2 regions of the Streptomyces sp. NBC_01077 genome follow, and region 2 is predicted to be linked to the other one. Evidence: riboswitches for the same ligand, from Rfam matches in the RefSeq annotation. Region 2 holds a riboswitch; the other holds the start of a gene.
The links. Region 2 has a riboswitch for ZMP and ZTP ahead of glyA (serine hydroxymethyltransferase). Riboswitches for the same ligand answer to the same signal wherever they lie in the genome.
Positions count from the first base shown of each region.

Region 1: it holds a riboswitch for ZMP and ZTP, as region 2 does, so the genes downstream of both, OG462_RS39355 (bifunctional 5,10-methylenetetrahydrofolate dehydrogenase/5,10-methenyltetrahydrofolate cyclohydrolase) here and glyA (serine hydroxymethyltransferase) in region 2, are expected to answer to the same signal.

Region 1 covers NZ_CP108669.1:8,785,840-8,800,433, reverse strand. Annotated here, with positions in the region: gene OG462_RS39385 (tannase/feruloyl esterase family alpha/beta hydrolase) at 1-491, shown strand, start outside; gene OG462_RS39380 (MOSC domain-containing protein) at 523-1,071, opposite strand; gene OG462_RS39375 (fatty acid desaturase family protein) at 1,158-2,249, opposite strand; gene OG462_RS39370 (DEAD/DEAH box helicase) at 2,527-5,637, shown strand; gene OG462_RS39365 (SWF or SNF family helicase) at 5,634-7,058, shown strand; gene OG462_RS39360 (hypothetical protein) at 7,039-7,905, opposite strand; gene OG462_RS39355 (bifunctional 5,10-methylenetetrahydrofolate dehydrogenase/5,10-methenyltetrahydrofolate cyclohydrolase) at 8,161-9,015, opposite strand; ZMP/ZTP riboswitch at 9,044-9,152, opposite strand; gene OG462_RS39350 (GAF domain-containing protein) at 9,245-10,729, shown strand; gene OG462_RS39345 (aldehyde dehydrogenase family protein) at 10,773-12,296, shown strand; gene OG462_RS39340 (response regulator transcription factor) at 12,668-13,333, opposite strand; gene OG462_RS39335 (sensor histidine kinase) at 13,370-14,548, opposite strand.
Region 2 covers NZ_CP108669.1:5,914,142-5,928,735, reverse strand. Annotated here, with positions in the region: gene OG462_RS26950 (decaprenylphospho-beta-D-erythro-pentofuranosid-2-ulose 2-reductase) at 1-440, shown strand, start outside; gene OG462_RS26945 (2'-5' RNA ligase family protein) at 539-1,135, opposite strand; gene trpS (tryptophan--tRNA ligase) at 1,227-2,240, opposite strand; partial or broken gene OG462_RS26935 (RNA polymerase sigma factor) at 2,297-2,904, shown strand; gene OG462_RS26930 (hypothetical protein) at 2,897-3,712, shown strand; gene glyA (serine hydroxymethyltransferase) at 3,734-5,011, opposite strand; ZMP/ZTP riboswitch at 5,085-5,175, opposite strand; gene rocD (ornithine--oxo-acid transaminase) at 5,358-6,566, shown strand; gene OG462_RS26915 (polysaccharide deacetylase family protein) at 6,658-7,353, shown strand; gene OG462_RS26910 (glutathionylspermidine synthase family protein) at 7,360-8,544, opposite strand; gene OG462_RS26905 (hypothetical protein) at 8,559-8,861, opposite strand; gene OG462_RS26900 (hypothetical protein) at 9,053-9,982, shown strand; gene OG462_RS26895 (PLP-dependent aminotransferase family protein) at 10,084-11,577, opposite strand; gene OG462_RS26890 (carboxymuconolactone decarboxylase family protein) at 11,625-12,155, shown strand; gene OG462_RS26885 (isocitrate lyase/phosphoenolpyruvate mutase family protein) at 12,158-12,934, shown strand; gene OG462_RS26880 (serine/arginine repetitive matrix protein 2) at 13,021-13,977, opposite strand; gene OG462_RS26875 (hypothetical protein) at 13,979-14,410, opposite strand; gene OG462_RS26870 (hypothetical protein) at 14,403-14,594, opposite strand, start outside.

The DNA of each region.
Region 1 (14,594 bases), 2.9 Mb from region 2:
TCTTCCGGGCCGAGTTCGACCCCTCGTACGATCCCGCCTGCCCCGGTTCCACCGCCGGCGGCACCGTGGAGCGGATCTTCGCACCGTGCGCCTCGGACGCCTCGTACGACTACGCCTCCCGGCCGGCGTCCGTCCACCGCGCGGTGGCGAAGGTCGCGTTGACCGGTCGGATCGGCAAGCCGCTCATCACGCTCCACGGCGACCTCGACACCCTGCTGCCCGTCGCCACCGACTCCGACGTGTACGCGCGGATGATCGACGCGCGGGGCCGGGGAAGGCTGCACCGGTACTACACGGTGCAGGACGGGACGCACACCGACGGCCTGTACGACACGTATCCGGACCGTCTGCGTCCGATCCTGCCGTGCTACCGCTCCGCGTTCGACGCGCTGACGAGCTGGGTCGAGGAGGGTACGGCTCCGCCGGCGGACCGTACGATCACGCGGCCCGCGAGCGGGGACGTGGTCAACTCCTGCGCTCTGGAGGGGTGAGCCGGGGCCCCGACGGCCCCGCGGGCCTCGCTCAGACCCGTTCCAGCGGGCGGTGCGGGCCCTCCGGCAGCTCGGCGCGGATCGGGTCGCCGGGGCGCACCTCCCCGCCGGTCAGGACGACGCCCATGATCCCTGCCTTGCGCACGATCTCGCCGTTCTCGTCACGGCCGAGCACCTGCTTGAGCAGTCCGTGCTGGAAGTTGTCGATCTGCGCGCACGGGTTGCGCAGTCCGGTGACCTCGACGACCGCCTCGTCGCCGAGGTGCAGGCGAGTGCCGGTGGGCAGGCCGAGGAGGTCGATCCCCCGGGTGGTGACGTTCTCGCCGAGGTCGCCGGGGGTGACCTCGAAGCCGGCTCCGGCGACGTCGTCGAAGAGCTCCGCGTGGATGAGGTGGACCTGACGCAGGTTCGGCTGCGTCGGGTCCTGGGCGACGCGGGACCGGTGCTTGACCGTCACGCCTGCGTGGACGTCGCCCTCCACGCCGAGTCCGGCAAGGAGGGTGATGCCCTCCCGGTTGGGCTTGGTGAACGTGTACGTGCCGTTGCTGCTGACCGTGGTGACCGTGCCGTTGCTGCTCATGGCGAGCTCTCCCCTTCTCCGCTCTCCGGAGGCCGGAGCACCGACCGCCGAACCGATGATCACACCGCTCGTGACCGTCGTCGACCCTACTCGGCCCACTCGGACCGCAGCGGCGCGCCCACCTCGTGCAGGTGGCCGAGGGCCTGCCGGTACGAGTCCACGAAACCGGTCTCCGTGTACGGCACGCCCAGGGCCGCGCAGTGGGCTCGGACAGCGGGCTGGGCGAGGCGCAGATTCGGGCGCGGCATGCTCGGGAAGAGATGGTGCTCGACCTGGTAGTTGAGGCCGCCGAGGAACCAGTCGGTCAGGGCACCGCCCCGGATGTTGCGCGAGGTGAGCACCTGGCGCCGCAGATGACCCCAGCTGTCGCCGTCCGCGTGCTCGTCGGGCCGCTCCATGCCCTTGTGGTTGGGGGCGAAGGCCATGCCCAGGTGCAATCCGAGCAGCATCTGGTGGACGAGGGCGAAGGCGAGCGCCTGGGCGGGGGTGAGGAAGGTGAGCAGCAGGGCCGTGTAGCCGGCGAAGTGGGCGAGGAGCAGCGCGCCTTCGACGAGCCGCTCGCGGCGGGTGCGGCAGGGGCCGTCCTCGGCCAGCAGGGCCTGGACCCCGTACACCTTGAGCGCGATGCCCTCCAGGGTCGTCAGCGGGAAGAACAGCCATGCCTGGTGACGGGTGAGGAAACCGCGCAGCCCCGTGCGGCCGGCCGTCTGGTGCTCGGCGAAGACGAGGATGTCGGCGGCGACGTCCGGGTCCTTGTCGAGGTGGTTGGGGTGGGCGTGGTGGCGGTTGTGCTTGTCGTTCCACCACTCCCGGCTCATGCCGAGGAGGAGATTGGCGTGGACGAGCTGGAGGATCCGGCTGACCTTGCGGTTCGCGGTGATCTGGGCGTGGCCCGCGTCGTGGCCGACGAATGCGGCGCGGGCGGAGAGCACCGCGAGCGGTACGGCGAGCAGCAGCGCCCACCAGGAGGGACCGATCAGGGCGAGCCCGGCCACGACGGCGGCGATGCCGAGGAGGTTGACGGCGATTCCGCGGGCGTACCAGCCGGGGCGGTGTTCGAGGAGGCCCTGTTCCCTGACCGTCCGCAGGAGCGGGGTGAACTCGCTGCCGCCCCTGGCACGGGCGGGCGCCACGGCGGGTGCGGCGGCGGCCGGGGGCAGGACGGTGGCCTGGGACATGGCGGGCTCCGGTTTCTGTGGTCGGGATGCGGTGGCGGCTCGGCAGTTGCGGTCTTCGGGCGCCTACCGAGAACGTACGGATCCGTGATCGTCCGGGGCCATGGCGTCACCACCCGTCCCCGGCCGGGGGTGCGCCGGGGGCAGGGGGTGGGGCGAGCCCCACCCCCATGCGCCTGTGGCGTGGATCACTCACGGCGGGTACGTCGTCGAGGCGGTGCCGTGGGGTACCCTCGGCCGCTCGGACTTCAGGTAGTCAAATTTGAGGAATGCGTTGTCGCTGTCGCACGGACCCGATGATTCCGCCCGCGAACCCGCACAGGTAACCACTCACGTATCCGCCGGGGAACCCTCCCCCCAACTCACCCGCCACTCCGCCGTCTTCCTCCCCGCCGATCCGCCCCGCGCGGGCCGGATCGCCTTCTGGTCACCGGACGGCGACACGCTGCCGGACCGGGGATCCCCCTCGACCGACACCCGTATCGAGGTCGGAGCCGGGGCCGGGGAGCAGGTCGGGATCGAGGTCGAGGTCCGGGCCGGGGCCGGAGTCGGGGCCGGAGTCGGGGCCGAGGTCGGCCTCACGGTCGTGGACGGGGAGAGCCTTCGGCCCGTGACCGTCCCCTCGCGCGCCCTCTCCGTACGGGATGCCCTGCCGCTGCTCGCCCGCGCCCGCTTCTCCGACACCGCATCCCCCGCAAGCGCTTTCTGGGGCGCCGCCTCGCTCCTCGCCCTCGACTTCGTCGCACGCGGCCTGCTGCTGCCCGGCCTCACCCCCGGCGACGTGGACGCCTGGCGGGCCGGTCCGCTCGGGCCCGGCGAGCTCGCCGAACTGCGGACGCTCGCCGCGTCGATGCCGCCCGAGGCCCACGCCGTACCGCTCTCGTCGGACGAGCCGCTACTCCTTCCCGAACCCGAGGCGCTGCTCCGCGCGTTCACCGACGCCGTCGCGGACGCCCTGCCCCGTACCCCGGCCGCTCCGCTCGCCGCCGGCGGTCCCGCCTTCGCCGCCGACGAGCCGCAGCCCCTTCCCGAGCAGCGGGCGTGGGCCGCCGAAGTGGCGGCGGTGCACGACGCGGGCGTCCGGCTCTCGCTCAGGCTCGAACTGCCGGGCTTCACCGCCGAGTCGGAGAAGGCGCCTGACTTCCGGGCGGTCCTGCAACTGCACGGCGTCGCCGACCCGACCCTCGTCGCGGACGCGGCGGAGGTGTGGGCGGGCTCCGGCCGGACGGGCACCGCGTTCGGCCCCCGGGCCCGTATGGACGCCCTCCTCGGCCTTCGGCGCGCCGCCCGTGCGTGGCCCCCGCTGGCGCCGCTCCTGACGGCGGCGGTACCCGACAGCGTCGAACTCGCCGACGAGGAGGTCGCGGAACTGCTCGGCGGGGTAGGCCGGGCCCTCGCGGCGAGCGGCGTTCAGGTCCACTGGCCGCGCGAACTCGCGGACCGGCTGACGGCGAGCGCGGTGATCGGCCCGGTGGGTGGGGAGACGCCCGGTGACGCGGACACCGCAGGCGGCAAGGGCGCCACCACGAGGTTCGGGTCCGGCGCCGGTGGGTTCGGGTCCGGCGCCGGTGGGCTCGGGTCCGACGAGGACGTCGAGGAATCCCGGTCCGCCTCCGGGCTCCCCTCCTTCCTCTCCGCCGACGCCCTGCTCGGCTTCAACTGGCGCTTCGCCCTGGGCGATCAGGAGCTGACCCGCGCCGAGCTCGACCGGCTCGCCGAGGCCGGGCGGCCCTTGGTCCGCCTGCGTGACCGCTGGGTGCTCGTCGACCCTGCCGAGGTGCTCCGGGCCCGGTCCCAGCAGGACCGTCCGGTGACTCCGGTGGACGCCCTCTCGGCCGTCCTCACCGGCACCACGGAGGTCGACGGCCGACCCGTCGAGGTGGTGGCGACCGGCTGGCTGGAGCGTCTGCGGGAACGGCTCGCCGACCCGGAGGGCGGGCGGCCCGAGGTGTCCCAGCCCGCGGCGCTCGCCGCGACCCTGCGCGACTACCAGCTGCGGGGGCTCGACTGGTTGCACCGGATGACCTCGCTCGGCCTCGGTGGCTGTCTCGCCGACGACATGGGGCTCGGTAAGACGATCACGGTCATCGCGCTGCATCTGCACCGGCAGTCCGACCCGGCCTCCGCCGGGCCCACCCTCGTCGTCTGTCCGACCTCCCTCATGGGCAACTGGCAGCGGGAGATCGAGAAGTTCGCGCCGGGCACGCCGGTGCGCCGCTTCCACGGCGCCACCCGCGACCTGGAAGACCTCGCCGGCGGCGGGTTCGTCCTCACCACGTACGGCACCATGAGGCTCGACGCGGCGCGACTCGCCGAGCGGAGCTGGGGCCTCGTCGTCGCCGACGAGGCACAGCACGTCAAGAACCCGTACTCGGCGACGGCCAGGCAGCTGCGGACCATCGGGGCACGCGCGCGCGTGGCGCTGTCCGGCACGCCGGTGGAGAACAACCTCTCCGAGCTGTGGGCGATCCTCGACTGGACCACACCGGGGCTGCTCGGCAGCCTCGGCGCCTTCCGGACCCGGTTCGCCGCCGCCGTGGAGGGCGGCCGGGACCCGGCGGCCGCCGCGCGACTCTCCGCACTGGTCCGTCCGTTCCTGCTGCGCCGCCGCAAGTCGGACCCCGGCATCGCGCCCGAGCTGCCGCCGAAGACGGAGACCGACCGGGCCGTCTCCCTGACACCGGAACAGGCCGGTCTCTACGAGGCGGTCGTACGGGAGACCCTGGCGGCGATCGCCGAGGCCGACGGCATGGCGCGACGCGGCCTGGTCGTGAAACTGCTGACCGGCCTCAAGCAGATCTGCAACCACCCGGCGCAGTACCTCAAGGAGGACCGGCCGAGGATCGAGGGCCGCTCGGGCAAGCTGGAGCTGCTCGACGAGCTGCTCGACACGATCCTCGCCGAGGGCGCGTGCACGCTCGTCTTCACCCAGTACGTGGGAATGGCCAGGCTTCTGGAGGCCCACCTCGCGGCGCGGGGGGTGCGGACGCAGTTCCTGCACGGCGGGACACCCGTCGCCGAGCGCGAGGCGATGGTCGCCCGTTTCCAGAACGGCGAGGTCCCCGTCTTCCTCCTCTCCCTGAAGGCCGCCGGCACGGGGCTCAACCTCACCCGTGCGGAACACGTCGTGCACTACGACCGCTGGTGGAACCCGGCCGTGGAGGCGCAGGCGACCGACCGCGCGTACCGGATCGGACAGAACCGGCCGGTTCAGGTCCATCGTCTGATCGCCGAGGGGACGATCGAGGACCGGATCGCCACCATGCTCGACCGCAAGCGGGAGCTGGCGGACACCGTCCTCGGGGCGGGCGGCGACACCCCGCCGGAGCTGACCGAACTGACCGATGCCGAGCTGGCGGAGCTTGTGCGACTGCGAGGGGACGGACGATGAGCGGATACGGACACGGGGCCGACGAGCGGACGTTCGCGGCGCTGCCGGCCACGCAGGGCGCGGCCTTCACCCGGACCTGGTGGGGCCGGGCATGGCTCAAGGCCCTGGAGGACACGGCGCTCGACGGCCGGCAGCTCAAAGAGGGACGCCGGCACGCGCGGGCGGGGGCGGTGGGCGCCGTGTCGGTACGGCCCGGGCGCATCACGGCGGTGGTCAAGGACCGTGACGGCACGGCGTACCGGAGCGACGTCCTGGTGCGGGAGTTCTCGGAGGAGGAGTGGGAGCGGCTCCTGGACCTCGCGGTGGACAGCGCGGGGCACATCGCCGCGCTCCTCGACCGCGAGATGCCGCCGCACCTGGTCGAGGACGCGGCGGCGGCCGGGCTCGACCTGCTGCCGGGAATCGGCGATCTCGATCCGAAGTGCGGCTGCGAGGCCTGGGACCACTGTCCACACACCACCGCGCTCTGCTACCAGGTGGCTCGTCTGCTCGACGAGGATCCCTTCGTCCTGCTGCTCATGCGGGGGCGCGGCGAGCGCACTCTCCTGGACCAGCTGCAGACACGCAGCGCCTCACGTGCCGCGCGCGGCGGCCGGGACGGCCGGGGCGCGGACGACACACCGGACATGGACGCCTCCGAAGGGGCCGGCGGGATGCCCGGCGTGTCGGCCGAGGAGGCCTACGCGGCGGGGTTTCTCGTACCGCCGCTGCCCGCGCCTCCGGTCGCTCCGGACGCGCCGGGCCGAACGCCGTCGCTCGACACGGAGACGGAACCGCAGCCGGGCGTCGAGCCGGCAGCCCTGGAGTTCCTCGCGTCGGACGCGGCGGGCCGCGCGCACCGGATGCTGATCGAGGCGCTCGACGCCGGGGCGGTGGCCGACGGCACGGCGGTCGGCGGGGCGGCGGTCGGCGGCAAGCCGGGCGTCGGGGCTGTGCTCGGCACGGCGGTCGGCGGCGCGTCGGTCTGCGGCGCGCCGGCGCGCCCGCTGACGGTCGCTCAGGATGCTGTACGGCTCGCGGCGGACTCCCCCGCGCCCTGGATCGCCGCGCGGCTCACCGCCGGCTCGGGCCGGACGCGGGCGGAGATGGACCTGGCCACGCGCGCGTGGCGGTTCGGAGGTGCCGCCGCGCTGGCCGTACTGGAGGAGGAGTGGACTCCGGACGCCGAGGCGCTCGCCCGGGCGGGCGCCCGGCTCGCGGAGGCCTGGGAGGACGACGAGCGGCCGGTGCTGCGGCGGGCGGGTGGCACGCGGTGGACGGTGGTGGGCGCGGAGGCGCAGCTGCGGCTCGGGGAGGACGGGCGCTGGTGGCCGTACCTGAAGTCCGGTGCCCGCTGGTCCCCCGCCGGACCGCCGGACCGCGATCCGGCGACCGCGCTGGCGACGGCCTTCGCCGCCGGCCCTACTGGAGCCGGTGGCTGAGGGTGCCGCCGCCGGCGGAGGGGGCGGCCAGGCTGCAGGCGACGGTGTCCGAGCCGAGAAGGTAGCTCGTCCGGTACGGGTACTGGACGAAAGTGGTCCAGCGCGTGCCGAGCGCTTGCCGCGCGGCCTTGCGGCGCAGCGGTTCGCGGCAGAGCAACGTCGCCGCCTCACGGACCGCCGTGTCCGTGGCGAGGAGTCCGGTGAGGCGGAGCCTGGCGACGAGTTCGGCGTTGTGCGGCGTGTCGCAGGAGCGCCGGAGCGCGGTGCCCGGCGCGCCGCGGTCGATGTCGAAGCAGTCGCCCACGCGCAGTGCTTCGAACGAGACCGGCCGGATGGATCCACCCCCTCCCCTCACGGAGCCGGTCGGCCGGGGGGTTGCGGTGCTTTTCCCGGTGCCGGAGGGCGTCGGGGACGTGTTCCCCCCTGGGGGAACGGACCGGAGGGGCGACGCGGTACGCGTCGGCGGGCCGTCCGAGGTCGCACCGGCTGTCGGCGTGTCGGCGGTGCGACCGCCGACTGCCCCGGTGTCGCCCGCGCGCGTGTCGTTCGGTCCTCCGCCGGCCGGCGGGGTGGCCTCGGCCCGGCCGTCGCCGGTGATGGAGGGCGACGGCACGCCGGCCGGGTCGCCGCCCGGCCTGTCGGCCGTGGACAGGCTCTGCTCGGTGCCACCCCTGGCTGCCACGAAAGCGGTCGCCACGAGCGCGGCCACGAGCAGCGGGACGAGCGGCACGCCGAACCACTGGGCGCGCCGGGCTGCCGGTCCGGGCCGGGGCGCGCCGAGCCGGACGAGCCGGGGCGACCAACCGGACTCGGAACCGGATCGCGCAGGCGCGGCAGGGTGCGTCACAGGGCTCGCATCGGACCCCGTGTGCGGGTCGGCCGCATCGAAATGTCCGGGCTCACCGGGCGGGGCGGGTTCGCCCGGCCGGCGGTCCGGCGGCGGGGTGGCGGTCGACGGGTGTGGCACAAGGTCAAGGTTCGCCGGTCGGCGGCTCCGCAGCCACCCTTTTAGGGGCGCCCTGCGCGGCCTGTACAGAAACGTGACCGTCATCGACCGCGGCCCCGCCCGCCACCGCTGCCGCCGCCCCGTCACGAACCGTGCCTACAGGCCGAGCTGGCGCTCCGCGCCCTCGACCGTCTGGGCGAGGAGAACGGCGATGGTCATGGGGCCGACACCGCCGGGGACCGGGGTGATCAGGGAGGCGCGCTCGGCGGCCGACGCGAAGTCGACGTCGCCGACGTTGCCCGGGTTGTAGCCGGCGTCGACGACGACGGCGCCGGGCTTGATGTCCGCGCCCTTGATGAAGTTCGGCCTACCGACCGCGGCCACGAGGATGTCGGCCTCGCGGACGACGGAGGAGAGGTCCTCGGTGCGGGAGTGGCAGTAGGTGACGGTGGCGTCGCGGCCGAGCAGGAGCAGACCGGCCGGCTTCCCGAGGATCGCGCTGCGGCCGACGACGACGGCGCGCTTGCCCCGGGGGTCGACGTCGTACGCGTCGAGGAGGCGCATGATGCCGCCGGGCGTGCAGGAGACGAAGCCGGGCAGACCGAAGCCCATGGCGGCGAAGGAGGCCATGGTGACGCCGTCGACGTCCTTCTCCGGGGCGATGGCCTCGAAGGCGACGCGCTCGTCGATGTGCGGGCCGACCGGGTGCTGGAGGAGGATGCCGTGGACCTCGGGGTCCTCGGAGAGCGCGGTGATCGCGGCGACGAGCTCCTCGGTCGTCGTGGCGGCGGGCAGCTCGACGTGCTTGGAGCGGATTCCGGCCTTCGCGCAGCGGTTCTGCTTCATCTTCACGTACGTCACGGAGGCCGGGTCGGCGCCGACCAGGACGGTCGCGAGACACGGGGTGACGCCGGTGCGACGGGTGATCTCGGCGGCACGGGCGGCGGTCTCCTCGACCGTACGGCGGGCGAGGGCAGTGCCGTCCATGAGGGTGGCGGTGCTGGTGGACATGGCAACTCCTGGGCGTCGTCTCTGACAGGTGATTCGCCCAGGCGCACGGCATCGGTACGGTCGCGCCGGTGGAGCACGCTCTCGCCGGGCCGCTCCCCGGTGGTGATCCACCTCGAGCGCCAGTCACGGCCCGAGCCCTACTGTACGTGAGCGGTCGGGGGCCGGTCCCGGACAGGGTGCATATGACCGGGTGCCGGGGCGCTTGTCGGCGGCGCCTCCGCGCATCACGATGAGCCCCGACGGGCCGGACGACCTCGACGAGGAGGCCGAGTTGAGCGATACGTGGATGGCCGGACGGGCGGAGGCGGCGGCCGAGACGCCCCACGGCGGCGGGGAGGCGACCGCCGCGGCTTCCTCCGCGACGGACCCGGGCCACGGGGATGCGCCCCTCGGCCACTGCCCCGGGGACAGGAGCCTCGGCCGCCGCCCCGGGGATACGAGCCTCGGTCATCGACCCGGGGATGCGAGCCTCGGGCGCCAGAGGGAGACCCTCAGCCCCGGTGAGGCGCCCCCCGGATCCTCCGGGCACGTCCGGCCGCTGGTCGCCGCGTCCTGGCGGCGTTCCGCACGCGCGCACGTGAGTCCGGACGGGGCTGCCCGGGTGGAGCTGGACGAGGACGAGCTCGCCGCGTACCGGGACGGCCATCCGCTGGCGTCGGCGATGCCGGTGATCCGGGAGCTGATGGGGGCGTACGCGACGGACGGGGAGCATCTCCTCGCGGTCTGCGACGCCGCCGGGCGGATGCTGTGGGTCGAGGGGCACCCGGCCACGCTGCGCAAGGCGCGGGGGATGAACTTCGTGGCCGGGGCCCGCTGGTCGGAGGCGGCAGCCGGAACCAACGCGCCCGGGACGGCCCTCGCCGTCGACCGGCCCGTGCAGGTGGTCGCCGCCGAGCACTTCCGGCACCCGGTGCGTGCGTGGACCTGCGCCGCCGCACCTGTGCACGATCCGCGCAGCGGACGGGTGCTCGGCGCGGTCGACATCACGGGCGGGAGGCGGCTCGCACACCCGCACAGTCTCGGATTCGTGCAGGCGGTGGCGCGGGCGGCCGAGTCGCAGCTGGCCCTTCTCGGGCCGGTCCCGGAGGCGGGCAGGCTCAGCCTCTCGGCGCTGGGCCGCGACGAGGCCCTGCTCTCGACCGGGGATCGGCGGGTCCGGCTGAGCCGCCGCCACAGCGAGATCCTGGTGCTGCTCGCGCATCGTCCGGAAGGGATCGGCGGCGAGGAACTCCTCACACTCCTCTACGAGAACGAGTCGGTCACTCCGGTGACGCTGCGGGCGGAGTTGTCCCGGCTCCGGGCGCTGCTGGGTCCGGATCTGCTGCGTTCGCGCCCGTACCGGCTGGCGGGTGGGGTGGACGCGGACTTCGCGGCGGTGGACCGGCGGCTTGCCTCGGGGGCGGTCGCGGCGGCGGCCGGGGAGTACGCGGGCCCGCTGCTTCCGGCCTCCCTCGCTCCCGGGGTCGTGCGGCTCCGTGAGCGTCTCGCGGACCGGCTGCGGGCGGCGCTGGTCGAGCGGGGCGACCCCGGGCTGCTCGCGGACTGGGCGTACAGCGTGTGGGGCGAGGACGACCTGGTGGTCTGGCGGGCGCTGTGCGCGGCGGTTCCGGCCTCCCGACTCGCGCCCGTACGCGCGCGTCTCGACTCCCTGGAGGCGGAACTGTCCGCCGGTGCAACGGTCTTGCAACGTCTGGGTCCGCACACTCGCCGGTGAGCGCCGGTCAGGGACGACCGGCCGTCGCAGGGAGGCCATACCCATGACCCGTTACGCCGCACCCGGTACCGAGGGCGCGCTCATGTCGTACGAGGCCCGCTACGACCACTGGATCGGAGGCGCGTACGTCGCTCCGGCGCTCGGCCGCTACTTCGAGAATCCCAGCCCGATCGACGGCCGCCCCTTCACGGAGGTCGCGCGCGGCACCGCCGAGGACGTGGAACGCGCGCTGGACGCGGCGCACGCGGCGGCCCCGGCGTGGGGGCGGACGGCGCCGGCGGAGCGCGCGGCCGTCCTGCTGCGGATCGCGGACCGGATGGAGAGCAGTCTGGAGGCGCTCGCGGTCGCGGAGAGCTGGGACAACGGCAAGCCGGTCCGGGAGACGCTGGCCGCCGACATCCCGCTCGCGATCGACCACTTCCGCTACTTCGCGGGGGCGCTGCGGGCCCAGGAGGGTGCGCTGAGCGAGATCGACGACGACACCGTCGCGTACCACTTCCACGAGCCGCTGGGGGTCGTCGCCCAGATCATCCCGTGGAACTTCCCGATCCTGATGGCGGTCTGGAAGCTGGCGCCGGCGCTCGCCGCGGGCAACGCGGTGATCCTCAAGCCGGCCGAACAGACCCCGGCCTCGGTGCACTTCTGGCTGAGCCTCGTCGCGGACCTGCTGCCGCCGGGCGTCCTTAACGTCGTCAACGGCTTCGGTGAGGAGGCCGGCAAGCCGCTCGCGTCCTCGCCGCGCGTCGCCAAGATCGCCTTCACCGGTGAGACGTCGACGGGCCGCCTGATCATGGGCTACGCCTCCGAGAACCTCAAGCCGGTCACCCTCGAACTCGGCGGCAAGTCCCCGAACATCTTCTTCGACGACGTGTGGGCGGCGGACGACGACTTCCGAGACAAGGCCCTCGAGGGCTTCACGATGTTCGCCCTCAACCAGGGCGAGGTCTGTACCTGCCCCTCGCGCGCCCTCGTCCAGCGGGGCCACTACGGCGAGTTCCTGGAGGCGGCGGTAGCCCGTACGGAGAAGATCGTCCCGGGCCATCCCCTGGACACGGACACGATGATCGGCGCCCAGGCCTCGGCCGACCAACTCCGCAAGATCGCCTCGTACCTGGAGATCGGACAGAAGGAGGGCGCGAAGATCCTGACGGGTGGTCACATCGTCGAGCACGGCGGCGAACTGGCGGGCGGGTACTACGTCCAGCCGACCATCTTCGAGGGCGACAACCGCATGCGGGTCTTCCAGGAGGAGATCTTCGGCCCGGTGGTGGCGGTGACGTCCTTCACGGACTTCGACGACGCGATCAGCACGGCCAACGACACCCTGTACGGCCTCGGCGCCGGCGTCTGGACCCGCGACACGAACACCGCCTACCGCGCGGGCCGCGCCATCCAGGCGGGCCGCGTCTGGACCAACTGCTACCACGCGTACCCGGCCCACGCGGCCTTCGGCGGCTACAAGCAGTCGGGCATCGGCCGCGAGACCCACCGCATGATGCTGGACCACTACCAGCAGACGAAAAATCTTCTCGTGTCGTACTCGCCGAAGAAGCTCGGCTTCTTCTAGCGGCACGAAAAGAGGCGCCTGACCTGGGCTTTTGCCCGTCAGGCGCCTCTCGTTCGCCTTGCCGAGAAAGGGGTCTCGTTTGCGCCGAAACTCCCAGTTCATCCCACCGGTATCCCGCTCCTGACCAGCTCTTCCGGACCAGTCACGGACCCCCCCCCAGACGCCTCGCCCCGGCTGACGCGGCCCCACTCCTCCATGGACTGCTCGATCCGGTCACGGCCGACCGGGAGGCTTCAACAAGATCGTGTTACGAGCTCGTAGGGAACAGGATTCTGGGGCCGACACGTGTTGAGAGCGCTCCCAAAACCTGCGGCACCAAATCAAGGCTCACGGAGCTGTGGGCGCTGCTGGACGGTGCCCGGGGCCAATCCTCAATTGTATTCGAACCAGGCCAGAATGGCCTTGACGCGCCGATTGTCCTCGTCGGGAGGCATGCCGAGCTTCACGAAAACGTTCGCCACATGCTTACTCACGGCAGCGCCGGAAAGAAACAGCTCCGTCGCGATTTCTGCGTTGGAGTGCCCTTCGGCCATGTGGGCGAGCACTTCCCTTTCCCGAGCGGTGAGCCGGGCAAGCGGCCCCTGTGGCGAGTCCGCGCGGGTGACGTGGCGAACAACCTCGGGGTCGATCACGACGCCACCTGCGGAGACCGTCTCGACAGCTCGCAGGAAGTCGGCGACTCTGCCCACTTTCTCCTTGAGCAGGTATCCGACGGCTCCGTCGGCACCCGGGCCGTTCAGAAGCTCCCTCACATAGGGGCCCGTGACGTAGGCGGAGAGAACCAACACCGGCAGGTCCCGGTGACGGGAGCGCAGATCGATCGCGGCACGCAGTCCGTCGTCGGTGTTTTTGGGGGGCATGCGGACATCCGTGATCACCATGTTCGGGGCGGCTCCGGCATGCACCAGCTCGTCGACTGCGGCAACCAGTTCGTCGGCGTCCTCGCATTCGCGGATGACATCATGAGCGTGGGAGGTCAAGATTTCCCGGATGCCGGCCCTTATCAGCACGCTGTCATCTGCCAGAACAATTCTCATGACCCCCCTCCCCGGGGAACGTCCTGCTTCAATTTATCACCATGGGGGTTGGCTGGGAGCGGACGCTACAACCAGCGTCCCGCCACCCGGTGGGCTGAGAATTTCGAGATTCCCGCCGACGCTTCGCATTCGCTCGCGCAGTCCGGCGAGCCCGGAGCCCGTGTCGATTCTCGCACCGCCGACACCATCGTCGTGCACACGCACGTGTACGTCTGTCGTCGCGCATCGTAGGTCGATCCGAGCGTTTCCCACACCTGCGTGTTTCGAGATGTTCGTCAGGGCTTCGGACACCGTGAAGTATACGGCGGTCGCAGTCGGTGACGAAAGCTGGGCGTCATCGCCGGTGCTGGTCAGTTCGACCCGCAAAGGTGATCGTGCGGCCAGCTCTCGGACGGCGGCGATGAGACCGAGGTCGCTCAGTTCACGGGGATGGATGTCGCGCACCGTGTCCCTCAGCCGTTCGAGTGCGCGCTCCGCGTGAGCCTGGGCCTGCCGTGCCAGCCGCACGATTCGTTCCTGGTCGGCGGCTGCGGCCGTGGCCGTGGCCGTGGCTTCCAGCATCCCGAGACGCATGACGACGGCGACGAGTTCCTGTTGGGCGCCGTCGTGCAGATCGCGTTCGATGCGTTGTCGCTCGAATTCGAAGGCCGCTGTCAGCGAAGCCCTACTGGTCCGGAGCTCCTCCAGTTTCGCGAGCAGATCCGGGTCCCGGTTTCTGGAGAAGGCGCGCAGGAGAAAGTCGCGAAGAAATGATGTGCCGGTCAGTACGGTAGTGGTGACCGCGCCGAGAACGATGCCTGCGGGCATCGCCAGGAGGGTTTCCCCAACGGATTCAGGGGTGAATGGACCGACCTGCGCAGCGATACCGAAGAGCCAGAAGACGGGGGAGAACACCAACGCGGCAGCGCCGATGAATCCGAAGAAGGCCACCAGCAGTGACAGTGCGGACAGGAGTACGGCGGTCACGAAAACCGGGAGGTCGGTGCGCCACATCGACCGTGAACGCAGCCGGAGTACCACCCACTTTGCCCAGCTGTGGTCCGAGGGTTTCAGGGGCATCGTCTCGACGCCGCACCACCGGGCTCTCGAACGGTCCGTCTCCGCCACCACCGGGGCCGAGACCGGCGCGACGAGAATGGAAAGCAGCAGAATCGGAAAAGCCATTGCCGCGATGCATTCCGTCAGCACCCTCCGGGCAATACGAATCTGCGCCATGCCCGCCATTGTCGCATACTGCGGATCGCGCAAAAGGTAGACCTAG
Region 2 (14,594 bases):
CGGTCGCCGCCGTCCGCGTCGCGCAGACCAACTACACGGGCGCCGTCTCGGCCGGCCTGGTGTGCGCGGGCGCGCTCCAGGCGCAGGGGCACGGCTCGCTGGTGGTGCTCTCGTCGGTGGCGGGCGAGCGGGCCCGGCGCGCCGACTTCATCTACGGCTCGTCGAAGGCGGGGCTCGACGCCTTCGCCCAGGGCCTCGGGGACGCGTTGCACGGCACCGGAGTGCACGTCATGGTCGTACGGCCGGGATTCGTCCGCTCTAAGATGACGGCCGGGCTCGCGGAGGCGCCGCTCGCGACCACGCCGGAGGCGGTCGCGGGCGCGATCGAACTGGGGCTGCGGCGCCGCTCCGAGACGGTGTGGGTGCCGGGGGCGCTGCGGATGGTGATGGCGGCGGTACGGCACGTGCCGAGGCCGCTGTTCCGGCGGCTGCCGGTGTGAGGCTTTCGGGCCGGATACCGGTCGGCCGGGGTCGGTCAGGGTCGGTCGGCCGGGGTCGGTCAGCCGGTGCGAGGCTCTTGCGGCCGGCTCTTCCCGCGTCAGCCGGCGGGCGTGACCGTCGGCGTGTCGACCGGGCTGCCGCCCTGCGCCGGGACGGCCGAGATGGGGCGGCCGCTGCCGAACTCGTAGTCGTACAGCTTCCGCCACACGCCGTCTGCGCCCTGCTCGTACAGCGCGAAGGAACGGCAGTTCCAGGCCGCCTCGTAACCGGCGAGCTCCTCGAACGCCCGGTCCATCCCCTCCTCGGAGATGGCGTGCGCCACAGTGACGTGCGGGTGGTACGGGAACTGCAGCTCGCGCGCGAGCGGGCCCGCCTCGTCCCGGATCTGGTGCTGGAGCCGACTGCAGAGGGGCACGCCCTCCCTGAGCTTCACGAAGACGACCGGCGAGAGCGGCCGGAAGGTCCCGGTGCCCTTCAGTCGTACCGGGAACGGCAGGCAGCCGGCGGCGACACCGGCGAGGTGCGCCTCGATCTCCGGCAGCCGCTCCTCCTCGACCTCGGTCGGCGGGAGGAGCGTGACATGGGTGGGGATGCCGTACGCAGCCGGATCCCCGAAGCCGGCGCGCCGCTCCTGGAGCAGGCTGCCGTAGGGCTCCGGGACCGCGATCGAAACGCCGAGCGTTACGGTCCCCACGTCGTTCTCCTCCGTCGTCGGTCGACTTGTGTCGGGTGGTGCAGCCGCCAGTGTGCGGCCTGCACCACCCTTTGGGCCAGGGCCCTTGGTCTCAGTGCTTGGCGGGCAGGAAGCCCATGCGCTCGTACGTCTGCGCCAGCGTCTCGGCGGCGACCGCGCGGGCCTTCTCGGCTCCCTTGGCCAGGACCGAGTCCAGCGTCTCCGGGTCGTCCAGGTATTCCTGGGTGCGGGCCCGGAACGGCGTGACGAAGTCCACCATGACCTCGGCGAGATCCGTCTTCAGCGCGCCGTACATCTTGCCCTCGTAGCTCTTCACCAGGTCCTCGACGGACGTGGCGGTGAGCGTGGACATGATGGTGAGCAGGTTGGAGACGCCGGCCTTGTTCGCCGGGTCGAAACGGATCACCGTGTCGGTGTCGGTGACCGCGCTCTTGACCTTCTTGGCGGTGACCTTCGGGTCGTCCAGGAGGTTGATGAGGCCCTTCGGCGTGGACGCCGACTTGCTCATCTTGATCGCCGGGTCCTGGAGGTCGTAGATCTTCGCCGTCTCCTTGAGGATGTACGGCGCCGGGATCGTGAACGTCTTGCCGAAGCGGCCGTTGAAGCGCTCCGCGAGATCGCGGGTCAGCTCGATGTGCTGGCGCTGGTCCTCGCCGACCGGGACCTGGTTGGCCTGGTAGAGCAGGATGTCCGCGACCTGGAGGATCGGGTAGGTGAAGAGGCCGACGGTGGCGCGGTCGGCGCCCTGCTTGGCGGACTTGTCCTTGAACTGGGTCATGCGGGAGGCCTCGCCGAAGCCGGTGAGGCAGTTCATGACCCAGCCGAGCTGGGCGTGCTCGGGGACGTGGCTCTGGACGAACAGGGTGCAGTGCTCGGGGTCGAGACCGGCGGCGAGCAGCTGGGCCGCGGCGAGCCGGGTGTTGGCACGCAGCTCGGCGGGGTCCTGCGGGACCGTGATCGCGTGCAGGTCGACGACCATGTAGAAGGCGTCGTGGGTCTCCTGGAGGGCGACCCACTGGCGGACGGCGCCGAGGTAGTTGCCGAGGTGGAACGAGCCTGCCGTGGGCTGGATTCCGGAGAGCACGCGGGGACTGTCAGAGGCCATGCACATCATTCTCTCAGGTGTGGGAACCGATCCCCGACTGCCGGTGTATCAAAGGTGTGAGGACGCGGGAGGGGGGCCTGGTCGACGACGAGGCCGTGGTGATCGCACGGGTGCGCGCCGGAGAGCCGGAGGCGTACGCGGAGCTGGTCCGCGCGTACACGGCGGTCGCGCTGAGAGCGGCCGTGGCGTGCGGTGCGGGCGCGGAGGCCGAGGACGTGGTGCAGCAGGCCTTCTTCAAGGCGTACCGCTCGCTCGGGCGCTTCAAGGAGGGCTCGGCGTTCCGGCCGTGGCTGCTGCGGATCGTCGTCAATGAGACCAGGAACACAGTGCGGTCGGCGGGTCGCCGGCGGGCCGTCGCCGATCGGGAGGCGGAACTCCTCGGGGGCGAGCCGCGGATACCCGAGTCGGCGGATCCGGCGGTCGCGGCGGTGGAGCGGGAGCGGAGCAGACGGCTCCTCGAAGCACTCGACGGACTGAGCGAGGACCACCGGCAGGTGGTGATCAACCGCTATCTCCTCGAGCTGGACGAGACGGAGACGGCCCAGGCGCTCGGCTGGCCGAAGGGGACGGTGAAGTCCCGGCTGAGCCGGCGCTGAAGAAGCTGGGCCTGGTGCTTGAGGAAGGCCTGACGGAAGGACCGGAGGGAGGTGAGGAGCATGGCTGACGAGGGTCTGCCGGACGAGCTGAGGGAGCTGGGACGGCGACTGCGCGTGCCGGACGTGGACGGGGAGTCGATGGCCGAGCGGGTGCTCGCCCAGCTCCTCGCCGAGCAGGTGCCACCACCGGAGCCGGGCCGGCCCGGGCCGGCCCGGCTCCGGTGGTGGACAGCGGCGTGGACGGCGGTACGGGGATGGGTGCGGGAGCGGTGGCGGGCCCTGGTGGCGGGCCTGACCGGGGTGCTGATCGTCCTGGTGCTCACCCCGCCGGTGCGGGCGGCGGTGGCGGAGTGGTTCGGCTTCGGCGGGGTCGCCGTGCGGTACGACCCGGACGGGCGTCACGTCCCGGCCGGCGGTGCGGTGCCGGGGTGCCCGGAACCGGTGCCGGCGGCGGAGGCGGGGCGGCTCGCGGGCTTCGAGCCGCTGATACCGAAGGCGCTCGGCGCGCCGGACGCGGTGGCGGTGACGGGGTCGGCCGAGCGGGGCCGGGCGGTGATCAGCCTGTGCTGGCGCGACGGGGGGCGGACCGTCCGGCTGGACGAGTTCCCGGCCCGGCTGGACATCGGCTTCGCCAAGCAGGTGCGGACGCAGCCCGAGTGGGTCGATCTCCCGGACGGCGCGCAGGGCTACTGGTTCGCGGCCCCGCACCTGCTGACGTTCCCGATGACGGACGGGACGGGCTCGGCCTGGACCCATGAGGTCCGCACGGCGGGCCCCACGCTCCTCTGGACGAGGAACGGGGGCGCGCTCACCTTCCGCCTGGAGGGCATACCGGACCGCGAGGAGGCCCGCCGGGCGGCGGAGTCGGTCGACTGAGGGCCGCGCGGATCGCGTGGGTCAGACCGGGAGGCCGGGGGCCGGGAAGGCGGTCAGCAGGTCGGCGACCTCCGCACGGATCGTGGCGAGGGCCTGCTCGTCGCCCGTGCCGGCGGCGGCGACACCGCGGTCGATCCAGTCGGCGACCTGGGTCATGTGCTCCGTGGTGAGGCCTCGGGAGGTGAGGGAAGGGGTGCCGATGCGGATGCCCGAGGGGTCGAACGGCTTCCGGGGGTCGTAGGGGACGGTGTTGTAGTTGACGACGATGCCCGCCCGGTCGAGGGCCTTCGCGGCGATCTTGCCGGGGACCTGCTTGGGGGTGAGGTCCATCAGGATCAGGTGGTTGTCGGTGCCGCCGGAGACGAGGTCGAAGCCACGGGCGAGGAGCGCCTCGGCGAGGGCCTTGGCGTTGGCGACGACGGCGTGGGCGTAGTCGCGGAAGGAGGGCTGGGAGGCCTCGCGGAGAGCGACGGCGATGGCCGCGGTGGTCTGGTTGTGCGGGCCGCCCTGGAGGCCGGGGAAGACGGCCTTGTCGAGGGCCTTGGCGTGCTCCTCGCGGGACATGAGCATGGCGCCGCGCGGGCCGCGGAGGGTCTTGTGGGTGGTCGTGGAGATGACGTCCACGTACGGGACCGGGGACGGGTGGGCGCCGCCCGCGATGAGGCCGGCGATGTGGGCGACGTCGGCGACGAGCACTGCACCGGACTCACGGGCGATCTCGCCGAAGGCGGCGAAGTCGATCGTGCGGGGCAGCGCGGTGCCGCCGCAGAAGATCACCTTGGGGCGTTCCTTGAGGGCCAGCTCGCGGACCTCGTCGAAGTCGACGAGACCCGTGTCCTGGCGGACGCCGTACTGGACGCCGCGGAACCACTTGCCGGTGGCGGAGACGCCCCAGCCGTGGGTGAGGTGGCCGCCCATGGGCAGGGCCATGCCCATGACGGTGTCGCCGGGCTCGGCGAAGGCGAGGTAGACGGCGAGGTTGGCCGGGGAGCCGGAGTAGGGCTGGACGTTGGCGTGGTCGACGCCGAAGACGGCCTTGGCGCGCTCGACGGCGAGGGTCTCGACCTGGTCGATGTTCTGCTGGCCCTCGTAGTAGCGGCGGCCGGGGTAGCCCTCGCTGTACTTGTTCTGGAGGACGGTGCCGGAGGCTTCGAGGACGGCGGCGGAGACGTAGTTCTCGCTCGGGATGAGGCGCAGGGTCTCGGCCTGGAGGCGTTCCTCGGCGCCGACGAGGGCGGCGAGCTCGGGGTCGGCGGCGGCGAGTGCGGGGTGCTGGTACTGGTGCTGCGGGACGGTCATGGTGGTGTCCTCCGGGCGACGGCGGATCCCGGGGCACTGCGTGAGAGGCGCGGCGCCACGCGGGACTTCGGTCCCGTGACGCCCAGGCGGGCGGCGTCTCGTGTGGTCTGCCGCGCACGACTCCCCCGGGGTCGCTTCCCCGTGCGCCAGTCGCCGTGCGTGTTTTCAGAGTAGCGGGTGTCTTGTCGGTCAGGCCGGATCGGGGAGCGGGGTCTGACCGACAAGACACCCGCAAAGGGCGCGCCGCGCGCGAGGTTTCCCGGTCCGGCATCCGAGCGACGATAGAAACAGGGGCCACACCCCCTCGTCGGGGTCATCCCCGAGCCGCAGGACGAACGGAGATCCCGTGTCGAGCACACAAGACGCGATCGCTTCGGCAGAGGCGCACAGCGCTCACAACTACCACCCCCTGCCGGTCGTCGTCGCTTCGGCGGACGGCGCCTGGATGACCGATGTCGAGGGGCGCCGCTATCTCGACATGCTCGCCGGATACTCGGCGCTCAACTTCGGGCACGGCAACCGGCGCCTGATCGACGCGGCGAAGGCCCAGCTGGAGCGGGTGACGCTGACCTCGCGCGCGTTCCACCACGACCGGTTCGCCGAGTTCTGCACCCGGCTCGCCGAGCTGTGCGGCAAGGAGGCGGTGCTGCCGATGAACACCGGCGCGGAGGCGGTCGAGACGGCCGTGAAGACCGCCCGGAAGTGGGGGTACGAGGTGAAGGGCGTGCCGGACGGGCACGCGAAGATCGTGGTCGCGGCGAACAACTTCCACGGCAGGACGACGACGATCGTCAGCTTCTCCACGGACCACGAGGCCCGGGACCACTTCGGTCCGTACACGCCGGGGTTCGAGATCGTGCCGTACGGGGATCTGACGGCGATGGAGGCGGCGGTCACCGAGAACACGGTGGCGGTGCTGCTGGAACCGATCCAGGGCGAGGCGGGGGTCCTGGTGCCGCCGGCCGGCTATCTGGCGGGGGTGCGGGCGCTGACGCGCCGGCGGAACGTGCTGTTCATGGCGGACGAGATCCAGTCGGGTCTGGGCCGGACGGGCCGGACGTTCGCGTGCGAGCACGAGGGTGTGGTGCCGGACGTGTACATCCTGGGGAAGGCGCTGGGCGGCGGTGTGGTGCCGGTGTCGGCGGTGGTCGCCGACCGGGAGGTGCTCGGGGTGTTCCGGCCGGGTGAGCACGGGTCGACGTTCGGCGGGAACCCGCTGGCCTGTGCGGTGGCCCTGGAGGTGATCGCGATGCTGCGGACGGGCGAGTTCCAGGAGCGGGCGGCGGAGCTGGGCGAGCACCTGCACGCGGAGCTGGGGCTGCTGGTGGGCGGCGGTGCGGTGGAGGCGGTGCGCGGGCGCGGACTCTGGGCCGGGGTGGACATCGCGCCCTCGCGCGGCACGGGCCGGGAGATCTCGGAGAAGCTGATGGAGCGGGGTGTCCTGGTGAAGGACACCCACGGTTCGACGATCCGGATCGCGCCGCCGCTGGTCATCTCGAAGGAGGACCTGGACTGGGGTCTGGAGCAGCTGAGGGGCGTGCTGTCGGAGGAGTGACGGAGTCCGCTTGAAGGGGCGGCGGCCGTGGGCCGGCGCGGGACAACTCGGACCATTGACAGGGCAGTTGGTCTAGGCCAATGATGCCGCCATGCCGAGACTCCGTCTGCGTCACGCCGTGCGTGCCGCGCTCGCCGCCCTCGTCCCCCTCGCGCTCCTCGGCGCGGTCACGGGACCCGCGCACGCCGCCCCGAGGGCGGCCTGGTCCGAGCCCGTCCCGGTGGTCTCGCACGTCGAGACCACCGACCCCGTCGTCTTCATCACCATCGACGACGGCTGGTTCCACGACCCCGCCGCGGCGAAGCTGCTGCTCGACCGCCGGGTGCCCGCCTCGCTCTTCCTGCTCCCCGGCGCCTACTCGTACGACTCCGGCTACTTCCACACCCTGCTGAACCAGGGCCGTTCCCGCGTCGAGAACCACACCGTCAACCACCCGGACCTGACCACGCTCGACGCCGCCGGCCAGAAGGCGGAGGTCTGCGGGGCACGCGACCAGCACCTGGCCCAGTTCGGCGACGGTCCGCGGCTGCTGCGCCCGCCGTACGGCGTGTACGACGCGACCACCCGGACCACGGCCCGCGCCTGCGGGGCGAAGGCGCTGGTGGCGTGGACGTACGACCTCACCACCTGGGGCCAGTGGACCCCGCCGACGCCGGCCCTCAAGGCCGGCGACATCATCCTGCTGCACTTCAACGAGACCCTGGAGCAGGACCTGGAGCGGGCCCTCGCCGCGGCCGAGGCCGCCGGCCTGAAGCCCGCGCCGCTCAGGGAGTACATCCCGGAGTAGCCGGCCCTACAGGATCACGTGCGGGAGGAAGCGGGCGTACTCGTCGGTGACGAGGCCCGTCGACTCCCGGATCCCGAGCCCCGCCGCCTCGTCCTCGACGACCCACGCGCCGAGCACCACCCGGTTGCCGTCGAAGTCCGGCAGCGGGGCCAGCTCCTGGTAGCAGCAGGGCTCCCCGTCCCGTACGAACGGCTCCGTACCGGCCTCGTGCAGGGTGACGCCCGCGCCCTCGCGGCCGAGCAGCGGCTTGGCGACCCAGCCCGCGGTCGTGGCGAGCTCGCGCGGTCCGTCGAGGTAGGCGGGCAGCAGGTTGGGGTGGCCCGGGTACAGCTCCCACAGGATCGCGAGCAGCGCCTTGTTGGACAGCAGCATCTTCCAGGCGGGCTCGATCCAGCAGGTCGTCCCGGTGCCGCCGCCGTTGTCGAGGGTGTCCAGGACGTGCCGGCCGAAGCGGTCGGTGGTCAGCCACTCCCACGGGTAGAGCTTGAAGCAGCTGCGGATGAACCGGAGCCGGTCGTCCACGAAGCGGCGCGAGAGCCGGTCCCAGCCGATCCGTTCGACGGAGAGCGCCTCGGTGTCGAGCCCGGCTTGCTGGGCGGTCTCGCGCAGATACGCGACCGTCATCAGGTCCTCGCCGAGTTCGTCGCCGTCGGAGTGCGCGAAGTGGAGGGGGCCGGGAGGCAGCAGGTGGGCCTGCTTCTTCCACGCGTCGACGAGCCGTTCGTGGAGGGAGTTCCACTGGTCGGCGCCGGGGAACCGTTCCTCCATCCAGAACCACTGCGGGCTCGCGGCCTCGACGAGCGAGGTGGGCGTGTCGGCGTTGTACTCCAGCATCTTGGCCGGGCCGGTGCCGTCGTAGCGCAGATCGAACCGCCCGTAGAGGGAGGGGAGTTCGGCGCGGCGCCGCCATGACTCGGCGACCAGGGACGCGAGCTTCGGATCGGTGATCCCCAGCTCCGCGAACCGGTCCCGCTCGACGATGTGCGCGGCCGCCGCCAGGCACATCGCGTGCAGCTCGTCGACGACCTCTTCGAGGGCCTCGACCTCGGGCAGGCTGAAGGAGTAGTACGCGCTCTCGTGCCAGTACGGGCGCAGCGAACCGTCCGGGTAGCGGGTCAGCGGATAGACGAGCCCCTGCTCCTCCACCGTCTCCTGCCAGCCGGGCCGCGGCTCGATGGTGTGCCGTCGCATGTGCCGGACCTCTCTCAGCCGCCGCCGGAACCGGAGCAGCCGAAGCCGCCGGTGTCGACGGCCTTCTTGTCGAAGCTGCCGCCGCTCACCTGCTTGTCGCGTAGGGAACCGCCGTAGTAGTACGAGCCACGGGTGGTGCCGCCATTGTCGTCGTCGTCACCACCGCCGCCGCTGCTCTCGCACTCGTAGCGGGGCAGCTCCTCCCGGGTCAGCGGGTCGACACACCGCTTGTCCGGCTCGGAGCCGCACGCGGTGATCGTCGCCGCGAGCACACCCATCCCGCCGAGCACCACCGTGCTCGACCTCAGCCTCCGCATGTCCGTCGCCCTCCCGTTCGCGGGCGCGACCCTTACGGTCACACCGGCCGCCGTTCCCGCTTGTCGCGTTCACGTCTGTCGCGACCGCACAGTGTAGGCCGGTGATTTTCAGCCGCAACGCCTGGGCCTGTCCGGCGGATCGGGGCCGCGGCCCCGGCCATGATCCGCAGGACAGGCCCTAGAGTCATTTCGTGCTACTCGGGATGATTTGTGCGCTCGCTTCGTCCGTCTGCTTCGGCGCGGCCTCGGTTCTGCAGGCGATGGGCGCCCGCGCCGCGACACCAGGGACCGGGGGTGGCGTCGACATCGCGCTGATGGGGCGGGCCCTGCGGCAGTGGCGGTACATCGCCGGCCTCGGCATGGACGGGCTGGGCTTCGCCCTGCAGATCGTGGCCCTGCGGACCCTGCCCATCTACGTGGTGGGCGCGGCCCTCGCCGCGAGCCTGGCGGTCACGGCGGTCATCGCCTCCCGGGTGCTGCGGGTGCGGCTGAGCCGGGTGGAGTGGACGGCCGTCGCCGTGGTCTGCGCGGGGCTCGCGCTGCTCGCCCTCGCCTCCGGGAAGGAGGGCCACCGGGAGGGCTCGGACGCACTGCGCTGGGCGCTGCTCGCGACGGCCTTCGGGGTGCTGCTGCTCGGCGTGGTCGGCGGCAGGCTGCCGCAGCGACCGCGCGCCCTGGTCCTCGGCCTCGGCGCGGGCTTCGGCTTCGGGGTGGTGGAGGTGGCGGTCCGGCTGATCGACGGCATCGATTTCGCCGACCCGGTCTGGTACGCGCTCCTGGTGGGCGGCGGGGCCGCGTTCCTGCTGCTGACCTCGGCGCTCCAGCGCGGCTCGGTGACCACGGCGACGGCGGGCGCGGTGCTCGGCGAGACGATCGGCCCCGCGATCATCGGGGTGGCCTGGCTCGGCGACACCACCCGGCAGGGGTTCGGCTGGCTCGCGGTCCTCGGCTTCGCGATCGCGGTGGCGGGCTCCCTGACCCTGGCCCGCTTCGGCGAGCCACCGGAGGTGGACGAGACCGGGCGGACGGTGACCGCGGGCACGGGGGCGGGCGTGGGCACGGGTCCGGGCGGGGGCCAGGGCTCCGGCCAAGGCCAGGGCTCCGGTCCGGACACCCCCTAGGTCGTGTCCGGAAAGCAGCGCCGTCTGCCCGCCGGGCCAGGCGGGCTTTCCGGACACGACCCAGGCGCTCGGCCGGCCCGGCCCGGTCAGCAGGACGACCCCTACGGCAGCACCCGGCACAGGGCCTGCAGCGCGCTCTGCCAGGCGCTGTCCGGCGGCGTCCCGTAGCCGACGACGAGGCCGTCCAGGGTCGCCGGCACCGTCGGGCGGCGGAACTGGTTGACGCCCTGGACGGCGAGCCCGTTCCAGGCCGCGGCCCGGAGCACGGCCTGCTCGGTGCCGGGCGGCAGGGCGAGCACGGCGTGGAGACCGGCCGCGATCCCGCTGACCCGCGTCTCCGGCGAGTGCGCGGCCACCGCCGCCACCAGCTGGTCGCGGCGCCGCCGGTAGCGCAACCGCATCGCCCGTACGTGCCGGTCGTACGCCCCCGAACCCAGGAACTCCGCGAACGCCAGCTGGTCCGGCGCGCTGGACACCCAGTCCACCACCCCCTTCGCCGCCACCACCTCGCCGACCAGGCTCTCCGGCAGCACCATCCACGCGATCCGGAGCCCGGGGGCGAGGGACTTGCTCGCGGTGCCGAGGTGGACGACCCGCTCGGGATCGAGGCCCTGGAGCGCGCCCACCGGCTGCCGGTCGTAGCGGAACTCCCCGTCGTAGTCGTCCTCCAGGACGAAGCCGCCCGAGGCGCGCGCCCAGTCGACGACCGCCGCACGCCGGTCCGGGGGCAGGGCGCCGCCCAGCGGGAACTGGTGGGCGGCCGTCATCAGGACGGCCCCGACCGAGCCGAGGCTTCCGGAATGGCCCGGATCCGACAACTCCTCGACCCGGGTGCCACGTTCGTCGAAGGGCAGGACCGGGGTGCCCAGGCCCGCGCCGGTGAGGAGACCGGCGTGCAGGCCGAGCCCGTACGACTCGACCGCGACGTCCCGGACGCCCCGGCTCCGCAGCACCTGCCCGATCAGCATCAGTCCGTGCACGAAGCCCGCGCAGACCACGATCCGTTCGGGCCGGGCGTACACGCCCCGCGCACGGGCGAGGTACTCGGCGAGGACGGTCCGCAGTTCGATCCGGCCGCGCGGATCGCCGTACCCGAAGGCCTCGTTCGGGGCGGCGGTGAGCGCCCGCCGGTACGCCTTGAGCCACTCGGCGCGCGGGAAGGACGCCAGGTCGGGGGTGCCGGCCTTCAGGTTGTGCGCGGGCGCGGAGGGCCGGGGCGGGGAGAGCGCGGGAGAGGCGGCGGCAGGCCGCGCCGCCGGGCGCGCCGCCTCCGCACGGCGGGGCTCGACACGGCGGGACTCGGGGTGGCGGGACTCGGCGCCGCGAGGCTCGGCGCGGCGGGCGACCCGGGTGCCGGAGCCCTGCCGGGCCGTCAGCCAACCTTCGGCGACGAGTTCGGCGTAGGCGTCGGCGACGGTGTTACGGGCCATGCCGAGGTCGGCGGCGAGCGACCGGGACGACGGCAGCCGGGTGCCCGCCTCGAGGCGTCCGCTGCGCACCGCCTCCCGCAGGGCGTCCATGAGCCCGGCCCGCAGGCGCGGACCGCGAAGTTCAAGATGAAGATCGGCCCCGAAAGTGGCCCACTCGTTCGCCATGGCAATGGACCATACTCCTGTGCCACCTGGCTCGTACGGTTGAAGACATGACCACGCACACGGACATCCTTGAGACCACCGGGATCGCTACGGCCGCGCCGGCCGAGTACGCCCACGAGCACGCCCCCCGCCTCCCCCTCGCCGAGCGCGTCCCCGAGTTCTACCGGGCGATGCTGCGCCTGGAGACGGCGGCGGCGAAGGACATCGACCCGACCCTGTACCACCTGATCAAGATCCGGGCCTCGCAGATCAACCATTGCGCCTTCTGCATCGACATGCACAGCAAGGACGCGCTGGCCGAGGGCGAGACCGTCGAGCGGATCGTGCAGCTCTCCGCCTGGGAGGAGTCGCGGCACTTCTACACCGAGCGGGAGCTGGCCGCGCTCGCGCTGACCGAGTCCGTCACCGTCCTCACCGACGGCTTCGTCCCCGACGAGGTGTACGCCCGCGCCGCCGAGCACTTCGACGAGACGGAACTCGCCCGCGTCATCAGCGCGATCGTCGTCATCAACGCATGGAACCGGATCGGCGTCAGCACCCGGATGACGCCCGGCCACTACACCCCCCGCGGAGCATGAGCGTGAGCGTCACCGGGGGCGCGACCGGGGGCGGTGCCGGGGGCGCGACGGCCGAGGCCCTGCGGGCCCTCCACCGGGACCGGACCGCGGGCGATCCGCTGGTGCTGCCGGGTCCGTGGGACGCGGTGAGCGCCCGTGCCTTCGAGGCGGCCGGCTTCCCGGCGCTCGCGACGCCGAGCGCCGGGATCGCCGCCTCCCTCGGGTACGAGGACGGGGCGACACCGGCGGCGGAGATGTTCGCCGCCGTTGCCCGGATCGTCCGCGCCGTCTCCGTCCCCGTCACGGCGGACCTGGAGGGCGGTTACGGGCTGTCGGCGGCCGAACTGGTGGAGCGCGTACGGGAGTCGGGTGCCGTCGGCGTGAACCTGGAGGACACCGGCCCGGCCGGCGGTCTCACGGACCCGCGGGCGCACGCCGAGTGGCTCGCGGAGGTGCGGGCCGCGGCGGGGCCCGCGCTCTTCGTCAACGCGCGCGTGGACGTGTACATCCGCCGGGCACCCGAACCGGTCGACGCCGCGATCGAGCGAGCCCGGCTCTACGCGGAGGCCGGCGCGGACTGCGTCTACCCGATCGCGGCCCCGCCCGCCGACCTCCCGGTCCTTCGCGCCGCCCTCGGTGACCTCCCGCTCAACGCCCTGGCCGGCCAGGGCGGCCCGTCCTTCGCCGAACTCGGCCGGCTCGGCGCGACCCGGATCACCTTCGGCGACGGGCTGCTCCTGCGCGCGGGGGACGACCTGTCGGCGCTCGCGGCGAGTCTCCGGGAGAGCGGGACACTCTGACGCTCCCGGCGGCGCGGGGCCTGGGTCCCCCAGCCCTGGATCCCCTAGCCCTGGGTCCTCCCCTAGGTCCCCGCCCCCGGCGCCGCTCAGTGCGCGCCGGGCCGGAAGAACTCCAGTGCCACGCGGAGGGATTCGCGCTGCTTCGGCCACTCGCCCTCCGGACCGGCGGCCAGGATCGTGTAGTGGTTGCCGTCCGCGGCCGTGAAGGCCCGGTCGACGACCTTGCGGCGGCTGCCGTCGTCCCGGGCGTACGCGTACACGAGCTCGGCGGAGTCGGCCGGGACGCCCGGTTCGCCGGTGAGCCGTTCGAGGCTGATCTCCTGGTAGCCGGGCTTGTTGGCGCGGCCGTCCTCGGAGGCCGCGCGCAGGGCCTCGTACGGCGTCAGGCCGGCCTCGACGACCACGAAGATCTGGAGCAGGCTGCGGCGGTCGGGCGCGTTGTAGAAGACGCCCTGGTCGGACTCCGTACGGTCCCAGCCGTCGGGGACGGCGATGGTGAAGCCCTTGAGGTCCTCCAGGACGCGGTAACCGGCCGGGGGCGCGCCGTCCGTGGGGGTGGCCGTGCCGGAGGGCGAGGCCGGGTCCGACGGCGTACCGGACGGGGAGTCCGACGGCGGGCCTGACGTCGGCTCGGTGGTCCCGTCGGCCTCCTCCGGGGCCGAGACGGAGGCCGGGGGGCCGCTCGCCGCCGGGCTCTGCCCGTCGTCGTCACGGCCCCAGAGCAGCCAGCCGCCCACGGAGCCCGCCGCGAGGACCGCCACGGCGACGCCCGCCGCGGCGGCCGCACGCGCGCGTGGCCGGGCCTCCGGAGCGGCGCTGCCGGGCGTGGTGTGCTGCCGGCCGTCCGTCTCCGGCACGTACGCGGGCGCGTGCCCGGGGTCGTACCCCGGCACCGTTCCCGGTGCGTACTGCGGCGGGGGCGGCGGCGGCAGGGGTACGAGAGGGCCGTCCCCGACTCCCCCTGCGGGACCGGGCGTCGCCGCGCCGGTCTCCCAGCTCTGCGTCTCGTCGTTCCAGCGGGCCCCGCCCCCGTAGCCGCTCATCTCACCCTCCGAGCAGGGCGCCGACGGCCTGCCCGACGGCCACGCCCGAGGCGAGGATCCCGGTCACCGCGCCCGCGTCCGTGAGGGCGCGGCGCAGCCGGGTGAGCCGTCCGGCGTCCGCCCGGCCCGTGCCCTCGATCTCGTCCTCGGTGTCGGAGAGTTCGGTGTCCAGGGCGGCCGTCTGCTCGGTGGGGACGACCCCGCCCAGGTCGGTGCGGAGCCGGCGAACGGCCTGGAGCAGTTCCTCCTGCTGCGGGTCGCGGGCCGGCGGGGTCCCGTGCACCGTGCTGGTGACGGTGTTGTGGTCGCCGATGGTGACGTTGCCCCCGGTGTTGGTGACATGGATGCCGCCGCGGGCGGCCCGGGTGTCGCCGGAGCCGTTCGCGGCGGTGTTCCCGGTGCCGTTCTCCGTGGTGTTCCCGGCCTCAGCCACGAGTGCCTCCCGTGCTCACGTTGGTGAAGGTCCTGCTGGTGACGGTGTTGTGGTGGCCGACGGTGACGTTGCCCTTGGTGTTCTCGATGAACGTGCCGCCCTCGGCGACGTGGACGATCTTCTGCTCGAACTCGGCGGTCTCGTACCCCGCTTCGCGGAGCGCGACCGTCACTCCGTTCGCGAC